3 regions of the Serratia rubidaea genome follow, and region 3 is predicted to be linked to each of the others. Evidence: predicted binding sites of a transcription regulator. Region 3 holds the regulator's gene; each other region holds the start of a gene.

Region 1 (5,897 bases), 1.9 Mb from region 3:
CCAGCAGGTTCTGCCGTTTGGCGCCGTGCAGGGCGACCGCGTCGCTCAGCGTGTAGCTGGCTTCATAGTCGTCGATCAGCGCATCCACCTCGCCGCTGCCGACCTCATTAATCACGCTGACCAGATCGCCGATGCCGTAGGCGTTAACCTCATAGCCGAACTGAATCTGCGCGCCGACCTTGTCGCCCTCGGTGACGGCCACCTGGCGCATATTGTCGCCGAAGCGCGCCACCTTCAGCTGCCGGCTCTCCTGACGCGCGACGGCGACGCGCATCCACTGTGCAATGCGCTGCTGGGCCTGCCGATCCTGCCAATGGCCGGTGATAACGCTGTGCTGCTGACGCATGCGCGCGCCGATAAAACCGAACTCGCGGCCGCCGTGCGCGGTCTGGTTCAGGTTCATAAAGTCCATATCCATACTGTCCCACGGCACGGCGGCGTTGAACTGGGTATGGAACTGCAGCAGCGGCTTGCTGAGAACCGACAGGCCGGCGATCCACATCTTGGCCGGCGAGAAGGTGTGCAGCCAGGTGATAATGCCGATACACGCCGGCTGATAGTTGGCGTCGCGGCAGACGGCGCTGATTTCATCCGGCGTGGTGACCAGCGGCTTGAGCACCAGTTTGACCGGCAGGCCGGCCTCCTGATTAAGGCCGTTAACCACCTGTTCGGCGTGTTGTTTCACCTGCTGCAGGGTTTGCGGGCCATACAGATGCTGGCTGCCGATGACAAACCAGACTTCGCGTTGTGTAAATACGTCCATCAGAAACTCCAGGTCGATTGGCGGTTATTGGGCGTGGTCAGTACTCGGCGCGGCATAGCGCGGTTCGGCGGCCTGACACCACTGTTGATAGCGTTGATAAAGCTGTTGGTAGCGCGCTACGCGCTGCGGGTCGGGCTGCAGGGTGCGCTCCAGACCGCAGGCCATATGGCGCTGCGCCGTCGGGATATCGGCGTGCCGGCCGGCGGCGACGGCGGCGAAAATCGCCGCCCCCAGCGCGCAGCACTGATCGGAGGCGACAATCTGCAGCGGGCGGTTCATCACGTCGGCGCAGGCCTGCATGATGGTCGGCGATTTACGCGCGATGCCGCCCAGCGCCAGCACGTTCTCCACCGGAATATCCTGCTGCTCAAAGCACTCCATAATGGCGCGCGCGCCGAAGGCGGTGGCGGCGACCAGGCCGCCGAACAGCGTCGGGGCGTCGGTGCCGAGATTAAGATCGCCGATCACTCCCTGCAGGCGCTGATTGGCGTACGGCGTGCGGCGGCCGTTGAACCAGTCCAGCACCACCGGCAGATGTTCCAGCGAGGGATTGGCGGCCCAGGCGTCGGTCAGCGTTGTCAGCAGCTGCTGCTCAATCTGCGCCAGCTGCGGCTGCAGTTCCGGCCGGCTGCGGGCGGCTTCGCGCAGCGGCCAACTGAGCAGGCGGCCGAACCAGGCGTACATATCGCCGAACGCCGACTGGCCCGCCTCCATGCCGATCAGGCCGGGCACCACGCTGCCGTCGACCTGGCCGCAGATGCCGGCGATCGCCCGCGTGCCGACGCGCTGGCGCTCGGCCAGCAAAATGTCGCAGGTGGAAGTGCCAATCACTTTGACCAGCGTATGAGGGCGGGCACCGGCGCCGACCGCGCCCATATGGCAGTCGAACGCGCCGCCGGACAGCACCACCTGCGGCGACAGGCCGAGCCGCTGCGCCCACTCGGCGCTCAGCGTGCCGACCGGCTGCTCGGCGGTCTGGCTGGCCTCAAACAGCGGATAGGGCAGATCGTCGACCAGCAGCGGATCCAGCGCGGCGAAGAACGCCCGCGGCGGCAGTCCGCCCCAGTCCGGATGCCACAGCGTCTTGTGGCCGACGCTGCAGCGGCCGCGCATCAGCCGCTGCGGCGCCGTGGTGCCGGACAACAGCGCCGGCACCCAGTCGCACAGTTCCACCCAGGAGACCGCCGCCCGGCGCACCGCCGCATCCTGACGCGAGACGTGCAGGATCTTGGCCCAGAACCACTCGGATGAGTACACGCCGCCGATATAGCGGGTGTAATCGGTAAACTCGCCGCTGCGGCACAGGCGGTTGATCGCTTCCGCTTCATCGATCGCCGTATGGTCCTTCCACAGCACAAACATGGCGTTCGGGTTATCGGCGAACTCCGGCTGCAGCGCCAGCACCTGGCCGTGCTCATCGATCGGCGCCGGGGTGGAGCCGGTGGAGTCGACGCCGATGCCGACCACGCTCTGGCGCTGATGCGGCGTCATGCGCTGCACCAGCGCGACGATCGCCTGTTCCATGGCGTCAATATAGTCGCGCGGATGATGGCGGAACTGATTCTGCGCCGCGTCGCAGTAGTCGCCGCGCTGCCAGCGCGGGTAGTAGGCCACTTCGGTATCCAGTTCTTCGCCGCTGCGGCAATCCACCGCCAATACGCGCACCGAGTCGCTGCCGAAGTCCAGTCCCAGGGCGATTGCGTCTGCCGTCATGATAGAGACTCCTGATTAAAAAGGACGGCTATCACCATAAGAGCGCGCCGGGCGGGGCGATGAGGATACGTTGGCTGGATGTATGCACAATTCTGCTTCCCGCAGCGATTTTGTGATGGCTATCAAAAGTTGGCGGCAGACCGAATTGGCTAAATATATGGACTTACCTGCTGTTATCTCTGGATGTGATAGCGCTCTACATTTAATTAACAAATAACCGCTAAAACTTACCCGGTCTGCATGCCGACGTCGGGCAGGGCGCGCCAATAAGCGCCTTACCGACACGGTAACCGAACATACCCTAATGAGAACGTTTTCACTGCGCGAGATTTTCAGCGCCGGGGAGAACCACACAGCGGAGAGCACTATGCATAAATTCACTAAGGCGCTGGCGGCGATAGGACTGGCGGCGGTTATGTCACAATCAGCTATTGCCGAAACCATGAAACTGGGTTTTCTGGTCAAGCAGCCGGAGGAGCCGTGGTTCCAGACCGAATGGAAATTTGCCGATAAGGCCGGCAAAGACCTGGGCTTCGAGGTGATAAAAATCGCGGTGCCGGACGGCGAGAAAACCCTGAACGCCATCGACAGCCTGGCCGCCAGCGGCGCCAAGGGATTTGTCATCTGTACGCCGGATCCGAAACTCGGTTCGGCGATCGTCGCCAAGGCGCGCAGCTATGACCTGAAAGTGATCGCCGTCGACGATCAGTTTGTGACCGCCAAAGGCAAGCCGATGGACAGCGTGCCGCTGGTGATGATGGCCGCCAGTAAAATCGGCGAACGTCAGGGGCAGGAGCTGTGGAAGGAGATGAACAAGCGCGGCTGGAACGCGGCGGAGACCGGCGTGATGGCGATTACCGCCAATGAGCTGGATACCGCGCGCCGCCGCACCACCGGCTCGATGGACGCGCTGAAGGCCGCCGGCTTCCCGGAAAAGCAGATCTATCAGGTGCCCACCAAATCCAACGATATTCCCGGCGCCTTTGACGCCGCCAACTCCATGCTGGTGCAGCATCCGAACGTGAAACACTGGCTGATTATCGGCATGAACGACAACACCGTGCTGGGCGGCGTGCGCGCCACCGAAGGCCAGGGCTTCAAGGCGGCGGACGTGATCGGCATCGGCATCAACGGCGTTGATGCGGTCAGCGAACTGTCCAAGGCGCAGGCCACCGGCTTCTACGGCTCGCTGCTGCCAAGCCCGGATATTCACGGCTACAAGAGCATCCAGATGCTGCATGACTGGGTGGCGAAAGATGTCGAACCGCAGAAATTTACCGAAGTGACCGACGTGGTGCTGATCACCCGCGACAACTTTAAAACCGAACTGCAGAAAAAAGGCCTGATGTAACCCCTGAGCCGTCCGGCCTGCGCCGGGCGGCGTGTTTTCGCAAGCCATGAGGAACGCATTATGACCGCCAGCACGCCTTATCTGGCCTTCCGCGGCATCGGCAAAACCTTCCCCGGCGTCAAGGCGCTGGACGATATCAGTTTTAGCTGTCAGGCCGGGCAGATTCATGCGCTGATGGGAGAGAACGGCGCCGGCAAATCCACGCTGCTGAAGATCCTCAGCGGCAACTATGCCCCCAGCCAGGGGGACATCCTGCTGCAGGGGCAGCCGGTGCGTTTTAACGCCACCACCGAGGCGCTGGACGCCGGCGTGGCGATTATCTACCAGGAGCTGCATTTGGTGCCGGAAATGACGGTGGCCGAGAATATTTATCTGGGGCAGCTGCCCAGCAAGCGCGGCCTGGTGGATCGCAAACTGCTGCGCTATGAGGCGCGGCTGCAGCTGGAGCATCTCGGGCTGGATATCGATCCGGACACGCCGCTGAAATACCTCTCCATCGGCCAGTGGCAGATGGTGGAAATCGCCAAGGCGCTGGCGCGCAACGCCAAGATTATCGCCTTCGATGAACCGACCAGCTCGCTGTCGGCGCGCGAGATTGAACACCTGTTCCGGGTGATTCGCGAACTGCGCGCCGAAGGACGGGTGATTCTGTACGTCTCCCACCGCATGGAGGAGATTTTCGCCCTCAGCGACGCCATCACGGTATTTAAAGACGGGCGCTACGTGCGCACCTTCGACGATATGAGCCAGGTGGATCACGAGCGGCTGGTGCAGGCGATGGTCGGCCGCGAACTGGGGGATATTTATGGCTACCAACCGCGCGAGCACGGCCCGGTGCGGTTGCAGCTGGACAACCTGCAGGCGCCCGGGGTGAAAACGCCGATCAGCCTCAGCGTGCGCGCCGGCGAAATCGTCGGCCTGTTCGGGCTGGTGGGCGCCGGGCGCAGCGAGCTGATGAAGGGCATCTTCGGCGCCACGCGGGTCGGCGGCGGCCGGCTGACGCTGGACGGCGCGCCGCTGACGATCCGCTCGCCGATCGACGCCATCCGCGCCGGCATCATGCTGTGCCCGGAGGACCGCAAGGCCGACGGCATCATCCCGGTGCACTCGGTGCGCGACAATATCAATATCAGCGCGCGGCGCAAAAGCCTGCGGGCGGGCTGCCTGATCGACAACGCCTGGGAAAACCGCAACGCGCAGCAGCATATCCGCGCGCTCAATATCAAAACCCCCAGCGCCGAGCAGCTGATTATGAACCTCTCCGGCGGCAACCAGCAGAAGGCGATCCTCGGCCGCTGGCTGTCGGAGGAGATGAAAGTGATGATGCTCGACGAACCGACGCGCGGCATTGACGTCGGCGCCAAGCATGAAATCTATAACGTGATCTATCAACTGGCGCAGCAGGGCATTGCGGTGCTGTTCGCCTCCAGCGATCTGCCCGAAGTGCTGGGGCTGGCGGACCGCATCGTGGTGATGCGCGAAGGCGAGATCTCCGGCGAACTGGCGCACGACGAGGCCAGCGAAGAGCAGGCGCTGAGCCTGGCGATGCTGCGCACCCCCGATATTACCCCTGATGCCGCGGCGGCGGTGGCCTGACCGTGGAGGAGAAAAAGATGTCGACCCTAACGACCAATTCGGTAAAAAACCGCGGCAGCCTGGGGCTGTCGCGCATCTGGGACAGCTACGGCATGCTGGTGGTGTTTGCGGTGCTGTTCCTGGCCTGCGTGCTGCTGGTGCCCAACTTCGGCTCGTTTATCAATATGAAAGGGCTGGGGCTGGCGATCTCGATGTCCGGCATGGTGGCCTGCGGTATGCTGTTCTGCCTGGCCTCCGGCGATTTTGACCTGTCGGTGGCGTCGGTTATCGCCTGCGCCGGGGTGACCACCGCGGTGGTGATCAATATGAGCGAAAGCCTGTGGCTCGGCGTCGCCGCCGGGCTGCTGCTGGGCGTGGTCTCCGGCCTGATTAACGGCTTTGTGATTGCGCGGCTGAAAATCAACGCGCTGATCACCACGCTGGCGACCATGCAAATCTTTCGCGGTCTGGCGTATATCATTTCCGACGGCAAGG
Region 2 (5,897 bases), 2.5 Mb from region 3:
GATATGGCTTAGCATTGATATGTGTCTCTCTAGCACTATGGTCTATATCTCACACAGTATACCAAGGGGAATATATATCAGAATATTTTTTATCAACACTTCCTCTTGAGTTTTTATTTGGGGTATTGCTGTGCTCAGTATTTATGCACAGTGAAAATGGTTTGAGAGTAAATAAACCACTGTCTTACTTTTTAGTTTTGTTATCCATAACGTCCATTCTGACGATACCATTCAATTTTCCTTATGATATAAGTGAGTTTCGCGGAAATGGTCGTTTCATTTATTTTGGAATTCCATCTCTGATTCTCTTCCTTGCCCTATTCAATACAGGGAGGCCTAAGAACCCCATTGTTAGCACATCAATTGAGTTAATTGGAAATGCATCATACGTAACATATCTTTCGCACTTCCTTACTATCGGTGTGATAAAATTCATAATGAAGCGGATTGAAATAATTCAATCAATACCTCTTTCTATTATCGTTATTTTTTCCTGCATCACGTGTACCACTGTGGGAATTTTAGTTCATATTTTTGTCGAGAGAAAAGTTCTAGGATTTCTAAACTCTAGAGCTTAACATTGCAAACAGCGTACGTTAGTGGCGGGATCCCGCCACTAACTCTCACAACACTAACACTCCACCAGAGCATGTCACCGAGACGTAAGCAAGCCATTTCCGGGTTGCCATCTTCTCCAACGAAGACTAAAAACCAATAATAGTTTGACTTAAATTATATTTTTTTCTCTTTCCACCCAGCCAGCCAACCCACATTCCGCCCATTTTTAACCCACCGAGTTTTAAACATCTTCAGAGATTTTGATAACCAATATTCACTCGCTCTAGCACACTCTTGCCCGTGGCAAATCGCTCACTCGCGTCGTGTACGCCGGCGACAGCATTTCGCGCTTCATCGACCACGCTTGTTGCGTGCCCTGACCGGCGAACCATAACGTGGCTCTCCCGGAATTATTGATCCGATCCAGAACGCTCATCAGTTGCTCACTGTTATGCCTCGGCTGGTACTCATCGAACAATCCGAGCTGTGCAACGCCATGGCAGAAGAAGTTCTGCAGCATAACGCCCGCTTTTTGATAGCGATGCCCGGGCTGCCAAATAGCGTCAAAGCAGCGCACGGCCGCTGCGATAATGTCGCGGCTATCTTGCGTTGGCGTGCTCAATTTTATACTTGCCGAATTACCGTAGTATTGCTCATTGATGGCGAACGGACTGGTTTTGAGCCAGGCGCTGATGTGCATGCAGTACTGATGCTCCTTACGGAGTTTTTCTGCCGCCCGCGTCGCGTACATGCAGATAGCCTGGCGCATATCGTCATATTCGGTGATGCGCTCGCCAAACGAACGCGAGCAGAGGATCTGCTGCTTCGTTGGCGCAAATTCTTCAAGCTCCAGGCACGGTTCGCCGCGCAGCTCACGCACCGTTTTTTCTATCACCACGCTAAAATGCTTTCGTATCATTGCCGTGCTGGTATCGGCTAACTGCAGCGCCGTGTCGATCCCCATGATCTGCAGCTTTTTCGCTAGCCGCCGGCCGATGCCCCACACCTCTGCGACAGGCACCAGCCCCATCAGTTTGCGTTGGCGTCCGGCACTGGACAGATCCACCACGCCCCCGGTCCCCGGATACTTTTTCGCCGCATGGTTGGCCAATTTTGCCAGCGTCTTGGTTGGGGCAATGCCGATACCCACCGTCAGGCCGGTATCGCGCAGCACTCTCGCCCTCACCTGGCGGCCGAAGTTTTCCAGTTCAACGCAGCGACGCACGCCGGTCAGATCCATAAAGCTCTCATCAATTGAGTAAATCTCAACGCGCGGCGCCATCTCTTCCAGTACAGACATCACGCGCATCGACATATCAGCGTACAGCTCATAATTGCTGCTGAAGGCGATGCCGCCAGCACGCTCAAAAGGGTGCTTAACCTTGAAGTAAGGCACTCCCATTTTAATGCCGAGAGCCTTTGCCTCTTCGCTTCTGGCCACCACGCAGCCGTCATTATTTGAGAGTACGACGACCGGACGGCCGCGCAGGTCCGGGCGCCACAGCGTTTCGCAGCTCGCGTAAAAGCTGTTCACATCCGCAAGCGCGTACATTATTTGAGCCTCGTAATCGAAGACACGACAACCCCCACCACCTCCAGGCTATCCCCGTCATCCTGTAGAACGATCGGCTCATACTTTGCATTCATCGGCTCCAACTGGGCGCGCGGATGCAAACAAAGACGCTTTACCGTGAACTCCCCGGCAATACTCGCGATAACGATATCGCCATGTGCCGGAGCAATGCTGCGATCGACAACCAGCATCGAGCCTTCAGTGATCCCCGCCTCAAGCATCGAGTCGCCGGTCGCATAGAGAAAATATGTCGCATTAGGATGGCTGATACAGTATTCGTTCAGATCGATGCGCGAGCTGACGTAATCCGCGGCGGGGCTGGGAAAACCAGCGGGCACTTTGTCAGAGAACAGCGGTAGTTCAAGTTTTACCGGGGTTGGCGTTGGAAAAAAGAGAGTCATAATGTTGCCTTGATACTGTGTTTTTATACAGTATAAGCGCAAGATTTTAACGGAGGGAAGTTCGGATATTACTTAGAATTGTAGGGTATTGATCGGTAAAGAAAGATAGATTTTATGGATGAATATGAGGTTCTATCGCCATCTCGGACTGACCCCATAACGTTGCAATGGGCATAAAAAACGGGAGCACTCAGGCTCCCGTTTTCAATCAAACGCTCAACACATTACATGTGTTCGACGATAGCGTCGCCAAACTCTGAACATTTCAGCAGCTTAGCGCCTTCCATCAGGCGTTCGAAGTCATAGGTCACGGTCTTGGCGGCAATGGCGCCTTCCATGCCTTTAACGATCAGGTCAGCCGCTTCGAACCAGCCCAGGTGACGCAGCATCATTTCTGCAGACAGGATAACGGAACCTGGGTTCACTTTGTCCTGGCCGGCATATTTTGGTGCGGTGCCGTGGGTAGCTTCGAACAGCGCGCACTCGTCGCCGATGTTGGCGCCCGGCGCGATGCCGATGCCGCCAACCTGCGCAGCCAGTGCGTCAGAGATGTAGTCGCCGTTCAGGTTCATACAGGCGATCACGTCGTACTCCGCCGGACGCAGCAGGATCTGCTGCAGGAAGGCGTCGGCGATCACGTCTTTAACCACGATCTCTTTACCGGTGTTCGGGTTTTTGATTTTCAGCCACGGGCCGCCGTCAATCAGTTCGCCGCCGAACTCTTCGCGCGCCAGTTCGTAGCCCCAGTCTTTGAAGGCACCTTCGGTGAACTTCATGATGTTGCCTTTGTGAACCAGAGTCACAGAGTCACGGTCGTTGACGATCGCATATTCGATCGCCGCACGCACCAGACGCTTGGTGCCTTCTTCTGAACATGGCTTCACGCCGATGCCGCACTGCTCTGGGAAACGGATTTTCTGCACGCCCATCTCGTCGCGCAGGAATTTGATCACTTTATCCGCTTCGGCAGAGCCGGCTTTCCACTCGATACCGGCGTAGATGTCTTCGGCGTTTTCGCGGAAGATCACCATATCGGTCAGTTCTGGGTGTTTAACCGGGCTAGGGGTGCCCTGGTAGTAACGCACCGGGCGCAGGCAGACATACAGATCCAGCTGCTGACGCAGGGCAACGTTCAGAGAACGGATACCGCCGCCGACCGGGGTGGTCAGTGGGCCTTTGATGGCAACGCGGTAATCGCGGATCAGGTCCAGAGTTTCTTCCGGCAGCCACACGTCTTTCCCGTAAACGTGGGTAGATTTTTCGCCGGTGTAGATTTCCATCCAGGAGATTTTACGCTCGCCGTGGTAAGCCTTCTCAACTGCAGCATTAACCACATTAATCATGGCAGGGGTCACGTCAACGCCGATACCGTCGCCTTCGATGAACGGAATGATCGGGTTATGCGGAACAACCAGTTTACCCTGGGCATCGACCGTAATTTTTTTACCTTCTGCCGGAACAACTACTTTGCTTTCCATCAACCTCTCCTTCAAGCGCAATTTTTGTTAATGCTTTGTAAGATGCGTGTCAATACTACTCGAATATTCAATCCGCGCCAATCCGAAACGGATTCAGTTATAATGCGCCTATCATTCGCAAGTACAATAGATATGAATAAATTCCCTGTTAAAAAACACCAAGTTAAACGATTCAGCCGACCGAATAGCGCCAAACGCCCCGCGGCGTCGGGGCCGCGCCGGGTGGTGTTATTCAACAAGCCCTTCGATGTGCTGCCGCAGTTCACCGATGAAGCCGGCCGCGCCACGCTAAAGGAATTTATTCCCTTTAACGACGTCTACGCCGCCGGCCGCCTGGACCGCGACAGCGAAGGGCTGCTGGTGCTGACCAACGACGGTAAACTGCAGGCGGCGCTCACCCAGCCGGGCAAACGCACCGGCAAAGTCTATTACGTCCAGGTAGAAGGCGATCCGCAGGAGAGCGATCTGGCGCCGCTGCGCAGCGGCGTGACGCTGAAGGACGGCCCCACCCTGCCCGCCGGCGTCGAACGGGTGGCGGAACCCGCCTGGCTGTGGCCGCGTACGCCGCCGATCCGCGAGCGCAAAAGTATCCCCACCAGCTGGCTGAAAATCACGCTGTATGAAGGCCGAAATCGTCAGGTGCGTCGCATGACGGCGCATATCGGGTTCCCTACCCTGCGCCTGATTCGCTACAGTATGGGTAATCTTTCATTGGGCGACTTGCAGCCCGGTGAATGGAAAACCACGGATTCACCGTAGCCAATCGGAGAGTTGCGCCATGAAAACGTTACCTACCCTGCTGTTAACCACGCTGCTGTGCGCCGCCGGCGCGCAGGCCGCCAGTTTCGACTGCCGCCAGGCGGTCGCCAAGGATGAACAGGCGATTTGCGCCAGCCGCTCGCTGAGCGATAAAGACGTTGAAATGGCCACCAAGTATCAGTTTCTGCGCGGCCTGTTCGCCATGGGCTTTCGCGGCGAAATGCAGGACCAGCAAAGCCGCTGGCTGGCAACGCGTAAACAGTGCGGCGGCGACGTCGACTGCCTGAGCAACAGCTACCGCCAGCGCATCGGCGAGCTGGACGCGATTTACAACAAAATCGACCGGCCATTGTAAGGAGGCGCCATGTTCAAACCGCACGTTACCGTCGCCAACGTGGTGCACGCCGCCGGCAAGTTTTTAATCGTCGAAGAGACCGTGAACCATAAGGCGCTGTGGAACCAGCCCGCCGGCCACCTGGAGGCCGACGAGACGCTGCTGCAGGCCGCCGAGCGCGAACTGTGGGAAGAAACCGGCATCCGCGCCGCGCCGCAGTCGTTCCTGAAGATGCATCAGTGGATCGCGCCGGACGGCACGCCGTTCCTGCGCTTTTGCTTCGTCGTCGAACTGCCGGAGATCGCGCCGACCGCGCCGCAGGACAGCGATATCGACCGCTGTCTGTGGCTCAGCGCCGACGAGATTCTGCACGCCCCCAACCTGCGCTCGCCGCTGGTGGCGGAGAGCCTGCGCTGCTACCGGCAGCCCGAGCGCTACCCGCTCTCGCTGATCGGCAGTTTTAACTGGCCGTACTGAAGCACAATAAGTGCCGTGCGCGCAGGCCGCCATCGTGGTAAAATCCTGCGCCTGTTTTTTTATCAGCACGGTTCGTGTTCAAGTTCGTGAGATCCCCATGTCAGACAACAGCCAGAAAAAAGTAATCGTCGGTATGTCCGGCGGCGTCGACTCTTCCGTTACCGCCTATCTGTTACAGCAACAGGGCTACCAGGTCGCTGGGCTGTTTATGAAGAACTGGGAAGAAGACGATGACGAAGAGTACTGCTCCGCAGCGACCGATCTGGCCGACGCTCAGGCGGTATGCGACAAACTCGGCATTGAGCTGCATACGGTCA
Region 3 (5,897 bases):
GGTGTCGGCAACCCGTTGAAATACAATGAAAGCTGCACCGCAGGGCGCGGCACAGCTGGCGAGAATAGCTAACAGTTAGCGTAAAAAGCGGCGAATTACGCCACTTCGCTGCGCGGCTGGCGCACCAGGCTCAGCGCCTGCTCCACCACGCGCACGTCGGCGCCCGCCTTGTGGGCGTTTTCACTCAGATGGCGTCGCCACTGGCGCGCCCCCGGGATCCCCTGGAACAGGCCCAGAATATGGCGGGTGATATGGCCCAGGTAGGTGCCGTTCGCCAGTTCGCGTTCGATGTACGGATACAGCGCCTCGACCACCTCCACGCTGTTGCGCACCGCCGCCTGCGAACCAAACAGCTCGCGGTCCACCTGCGCCAGAATCCCCGGGTTCTGGTAGGCTTCACGCCCCATCATCACGCCGTCGACGTGCTGCAGGTGCTGCTGCGCCTCGGCCAGGGATTTGACGCCGCCGTTAATGGCGATGGTCAGCGCCGGGAAATCGCGCTTGAGCTGGTAGACGCGCGGATAGTCCAGCGGCGGTACTTCGCGGTTCTCTTTCGGGCTCAGGCCGGAGAGCCAGGCTTTGCGCGCGTGGATGATAAACATCTCGCACTCGCCGCGGCCGGAAACGGTGTCGATAAAGTCGCACAGGAAGGCGTAGCTGTCCTGGTCATCGATGCCGATACGGGTTTTTACCGTGACCGGAATCGACACCGCGTCGCGCATCGCCTTGATGCAGTCCGCCACCAGCGCGGCCTGTCCCATCAGGCAGGCGCCGAACATGCCGTTCTGCACCCGGTCGGACGGGCAGCCGACGTTCAGATTGATCTCATCGTAGCCGCGCTGCTCCGCCAGTTTGGCGCAGTGCGCCAGCGCCGCCGGATCGCTGCCGCCCAACTGCAGCGCCAGCGGGTGTTCCTGTTCGCTGTACGCCAGATAGTCCCCTTTGCCGTGAATGATCGCGCCGGTGGTGACCATTTCGGTATACAGCAGCGTCTCTTTGCTCAGCAGGCGGTGGAAATAACGGCAATGACGATCGGTCCAGTCGAGCATCGGCGCGATGGAAAAGCGGCTGGCGTTAAACGGCCGTTCAGCGCCGTTTGAGCCGGCATGCGGAGTGTGTTCTGGTTTTAACGAATCGGTCATTGCGGTATCTATTCAGCATCAGGCGGACAAAAAAGTAATCGCTGATTATAACGTAAACCGCCGCCGAGGCGAAACCACCGCGCCGCCCGGCATTATCCCGCTGAAAAACGGCCATTTTTGTGGCCGAAGCGACAAGAAAAACCACCGGCTATCGGTGATTTGCCGCAGACATGGTAAAATCGCATTTTTAACGTACCGGGATATTCGCCATGAACCCAACCAACCAGGAAAAGCTGCTCGCGCAGGCAGAACGACTCTGCCAGCAACGCAATGTGCGCCTGACGCCGCAACGGCTGGAAGTGTTACGCCTGATGGCGCAACAGCCCGGTGCGATCAGCGCTTACGATCTGCTCGACCTGCTGCGCGTCGTGGAACCGCAGGCCAAACCGCCGACGGTCTATCGCGCGCTGGATTTTCTGCTGGAACAGGGCTTTATCCACCGCGTGGAGTCGGCCAACAGCTACGTGCTGTGCCACCACTTCGAGGAGCCGATGCATACCTCGGCGCTGTTTATCTGCGACCGCTGCGGCCAGGTCACCGAGCGCCCGACGGAAGGCGTGGAAGAGACGCTGCAGAAGCTGGCGCAGGAATCCGGCTTTGCGCTGCGCCACAGCGTGGTGGAAGCGCACGGCCTGTGCGCCGGCTGCGTGGAGGTGGAAGCCTGCGACAGCCAGCATGACTGCGACCACGACCACAGCATCGTGGTGAAAAAGAAGTAACCCGCCCCGCGGCTTAACGCGCGTTAAGCCGCCTTTCCCTGCGCAAACCAGGTGCCGTTGACCCGGTGCCGGTGCCAGATCCAGCCGAGCGATACGCCGCGCAGCCCCAGAAATACGCACAGCGCCAGCCACAGCCCGTGGTTACCCAGCAGCGGTAAACTCAGCAGCGTCAGGCCGTAGCCCGCCGCCGCCACCGCCATGCTGTTACGCATCTCGGCGCCGCGCGTCGCGCCGATAAACATGCCGTCCAGCAGGTAGCACCAGACGCCAACCAGCGGCAGCACCACCTGCCACGGCAGATAGCCGGCCGCCAGCGCGCGCAGCTCCGGCAGGGAGGTCAGCATATTGACGATCTGCTGCCCCGCACAGGCGTACACCAGCGCAAAGCCCAGCGCCACCAGACAGGACTGACGACAGGCGGCGCGCCACACCAGACGCAGCTGGCTGTCGTCGCGCGCGCCGTAGGCATGGCCGGAGTGCGCCTCAACCGCATAGGCGAAGCCGTCCAACGCGTAGGCGGTAAAGGTCAGCAGGTTCATCAGCACCGCGTTGACCGCCACCACCTCGCTGCCCAGCCGGGCGGCGAAAATGGTCAGCGAAGCGAAGCACAGCTGCAACAGCAGAGAGCGCAGCATGATATCGCGGTTGAGCGCCAGCAAGCGGCGTACGTTGCCGCGCCAGGCGTGGCGCAGCATCGGCGGTGAAATACCGCGCATGCGCATCACGCGCCAGCTAAGCCACAGCCCGAGCAGCAGGGTGGCATATTCCGACAGCGCGGTGGCCGTAGCCGCGCCCTGCACGTTCCAGCCCAGCCCCATCACCAGCCACAGATCCAGCACGATATTCAGCAGGTTGCCGACAATCAGCAGGATCACCGGCGCGCGCACGTACTGCACGCCCAGCAGCCAGCCCAGCAGCACCATGTTCGCCAGCGCCGCCGGCGCGCTGAGCCAGCGGATTTCCAGAAACGCCCGCGCCTGCGTCAGCACCTCGCCGTCGCCGCCGACGATCTGCAGCGCGAGGTCGATCAGCGGATGGCGCAGCAGCACAATCGCCAGCCCGGCCAGCAGCGCCAGCAGCAGCGGCTGCATAAAGGCGCGCGCCAGCGCCTGCGGGTTCTGCGCCCCCAGCGCCTGCGCCGTCAGCCCGGTGGTGCTCATACGCAGGAACAGCAGCAGCATAAACAGGAAGCTGGTGACCATCGCCCCCACCGCCACGCCGCCCAGATAGACCGGGCTGTCGAGGTGGCCGATCACCGCGGTATCCACCAGCCCCAGCAGCGGCACGGTAATGTTGGAGAAGATCATCGGCAGCGCCAAACGCCACAGGGCTTTATCCGTGTCGCTGGTCAAGGAGGCAAGCAGGCGCATAGTCATATGTTCCCGTAGCTGAAAAGAGGAGTCAGATAAGAAATAACATCGCCCCGGACGTGGCCGGGGCGATTAAACGCGGGGGATGCGGTTTAGATCCAGTCACCGTTGCGGATAACGCCGACGGCCAGCCCTTCAATGGTGAAGTTCTGCTCGCGCAGGTCAACCTTGATCGGCGTGAACTCGCTGTTTTCCGGCAGCAGCTCAACCATATTGCCGTTGCGCTTCAAACGCTTCACCGTCACTTCGTCTTCGATGCGCGCCACCACCACCTGGCCGTTGCGCACGTCCTGCGTTTTATGCACCGCCAGCAGGTCGCCGTCCAGAATGCCGATATCGCGCATCGACATGCCGTTGACCCGCAGCAGGAAATCCGCATTTGGTTTAAACAGCGACGGATCCACCTTGTAGTGCCCTTCGATATGCTGCTGCGCCAGCAGCGGTTCACCGGCGGCGACCCGGCCGATCAGCGGCAGGCCGTCTTCGTCTTCCATCAGCAGGCGGATGCCGCGCGAAGCGCCGGAGACGATTTCGATCACGCCCTTGCGGGCCAGCGCCTTCAGGTGTTCTTCGGCGGCGTTCGGCGAGCGGAACCCCAGACGCAATGCGATCTCGGCGCGCGTTGGCGGCATGCCGGTTTGCGAGATATGCTCGCGAATCAGATCGTAGACCTCTTGCTGTCTGGTAGTTAGTGCTTTCATTCCGCCCCCTGTTTGTTTATACAGTCTTGCTGTGAGTATATACAGGTGAACGCGGATTGGGAACCGGAGAATGAATAAAAATCAGGGATTAGCGCGCCGCTGCGCAAATCAGGCGAAATGCCGCCACAGCAGCGTTACCCAGACCAGCAGCGCCAGGATAATGCTCAGCGACACCGCCGCCGACCCCATATCCTTGGCGCGGCCGGACAGCTCGTGGAAGTCGGTGCCGACGCGGTCGACAATCGCCTCGATGGCGCTGTTGAGCACCTCGACAATCAGCACCAGCAGCACCGAGCCAATCAGTAAAATACGCGCCACGGCGTCGACGTCCAGCCACAGCGCCACAATGACGGCGACCGCCGCCGCCACCGCTTCCTGGCGGAACGCCGCCTCATTGCGCCACGCCGCCGTTAATCCTTTATATGAATAACCCGCCGCTTTGATGATGCGGGTCAAGCCGGTCGTCTGATTTGCCATTTTGCTGTGTGCCTTTTACAAGAGGTAAGTCATAATTTTAACGGTTCGGGGGTCTTTAACACCACAGATCTGTCACCCGCTTTCTGGTATGCTTGCGGCGCATTGCTAACAAGAGGCTTCACATAGTTATGTCAGGTTGGCGTAAAATTTATTATAAATTATTGAATCTACCACTTAAACTGCTGGTAAGAAGCAAAGCTATCCCCGCAGATCCGGTCACGGAGCTGGGGCTCGATCCCTCACGACCGATTTTGTACGTTTTACCTTACCATTCCAAGGCGGACTTGCTGACGCTGCGCACCCAGTGCCTGGCGCAGGATCTGCCCGACCCGCTCGACCCGCTGGAGATCGACGGTGCGGTATTGCCAAGCTACGTGTTTATTCACGACGGCCCGCGCGTCTTCCGCTATTACACGCCGAAGGAAGAGTCGGTAAAACTGTTCCACGACTATCTGGACCTGCACCGCAATAACCCGGGGCTGGATATCCAGATGCTGCCGGCGTCGGTGATGTTCGGCCGCTCTCCGGGGCGCGAAGGCCAGGGCACCCCGCATCTGCGCCTGCTGAACGGCGTGCAGAAATTCTTCGCCATTTTGTGGCTGGGACGCGACAGCTTCGTGCGCTTCTCCAACACCGTGTCGCTGCGCAAGATGGCGACCGAGCACGGCACCGATAAAATTATCGCGCAGAAGCTGGCGCGCGTCGCGCGCATGCACTTCTCACGCCAGCGTCTGGCGGCGGTAGGCCCGAGCCTGCCGGCGCGGCAGGATCTGTTCAATAAGCTGCTGGCCTCCAAGGCGATTGAAAAAGCGGTGGAAGACGAAGCGCGCAGCAAGAAGATCTCCCACGAGAAGGCGCAGCAGAACGCCATCGCGCTGATGGAAGAGATCGCCGCCGACTTCTCCTACGAAACCGTCCGCCTGTCGGACCGCGTGCTGAGCTGGACCTGGAACCGGCTGTATCAGGGCATCAACGTCACCAACGCCGAGCGCGTGCGTCAGCTGGCGCAGGACGGCCACGAAATCGTCTACGTGCCCTGCCACCGCAGCCATATGGACTATCTGCTGCTGTCCTACGTGCTGTATCACCAGGGCCTGGTGCCGCCGCATATCGCCGCCGGCATCAACCTGAACTTCTGGCCGGCCGGGCCGATTTTCCGCCGGCTGGGGGCGTTCTTTATCCGCCGCACCTTCAAGGGCAACAAGCTCTACTCCACGGTGTTCCGCGAATACCTCGGCGAGCTGTTTACCCGCGGCTACTCGGTGGAGTACTTCGTCGAAGGCGGCCGTTCGCGCACCGGGCGTCTGCTGGAGCCGAAAACCGGCACCCTGTCGATGACCATTCAGGCAATGCTGCGCGGCGGCACCCGGCCGATCACCCTGGTGCCGATCTACATCGGCTACGAGCACGTGATGGAAGTGGGCACCTACGCCAAAGAGCTGCGCGGCGCGACCAAAGAGAAAGAGAGCCTGCTGCAGATGATGCGCG

What was found. Region 3 encodes LexA, which represses DNA repair genes until DNA is damaged. Its sites were predicted from a motif close to TNCTGTATGTACATACAGNA; they were not measured.
Region 1: a site for LexA is predicted at 2,549-2,568, ahead of I6G83_RS19350 (arabinose ABC transporter substrate-binding protein). Genes of this name have one in related genera too.
Region 2: a site for LexA is predicted at 2,546-2,565, ahead of umuD (translesion error-prone DNA polymerase V autoproteolytic subunit). Genes of this name have one in related genera too.

The regions. Positions count from the first base shown of each region.
Region 1 is NZ_CP065640.1:4,118,652-4,124,548, reverse strand. It holds gene araA (L-arabinose isomerase) at 1-763, opposite strand, end outside; gene I6G83_RS19355 (ribulokinase) at 788-2,476, opposite strand; gene I6G83_RS19350 (arabinose ABC transporter substrate-binding protein) at 2,844-3,827, shown strand; gene araG (L-arabinose ABC transporter ATP-binding protein AraG) at 3,888-5,423, shown strand; gene araH (L-arabinose ABC transporter permease AraH) at 5,441-5,897, shown strand, end outside.
Region 2 is NZ_CP065640.1:3,507,521-3,513,417, reverse strand. It holds gene I6G83_RS16430 (acyltransferase family protein) at 1-578, shown strand, start outside; gene umuC (translesion error-prone DNA polymerase V subunit UmuC) at 842-2,110, opposite strand; gene umuD (translesion error-prone DNA polymerase V autoproteolytic subunit) at 2,110-2,532, opposite strand; gene icd (NADP-dependent isocitrate dehydrogenase) at 2,757-4,010, opposite strand; gene rluE (23S rRNA pseudouridine(2457) synthase RluE) at 4,143-4,769, shown strand; gene I6G83_RS16405 (lysozyme inhibitor LprI family protein) at 4,789-5,124, shown strand; gene I6G83_RS16400 (NUDIX hydrolase) at 5,134-5,580, shown strand; gene mnmA (tRNA 2-thiouridine(34) synthase MnmA) at 5,678-5,897, shown strand, end outside.
Region 3 is NZ_CP065640.1:1,037,814-1,043,710, forward strand. It holds gene dusA (tRNA dihydrouridine(20/20a) synthase DusA) at 96-1,049, opposite strand; gene zur (zinc uptake transcriptional repressor Zur) at 1,352-1,861, shown strand; gene dinF (MATE family efflux transporter DinF) at 1,885-3,231, opposite strand; gene lexA (transcriptional repressor LexA) at 3,324-3,932, opposite strand; gene I6G83_RS04815 (diacylglycerol kinase) at 4,041-4,409, opposite strand; gene plsB (glycerol-3-phosphate 1-O-acyltransferase PlsB) at 4,538-5,897, shown strand, end outside.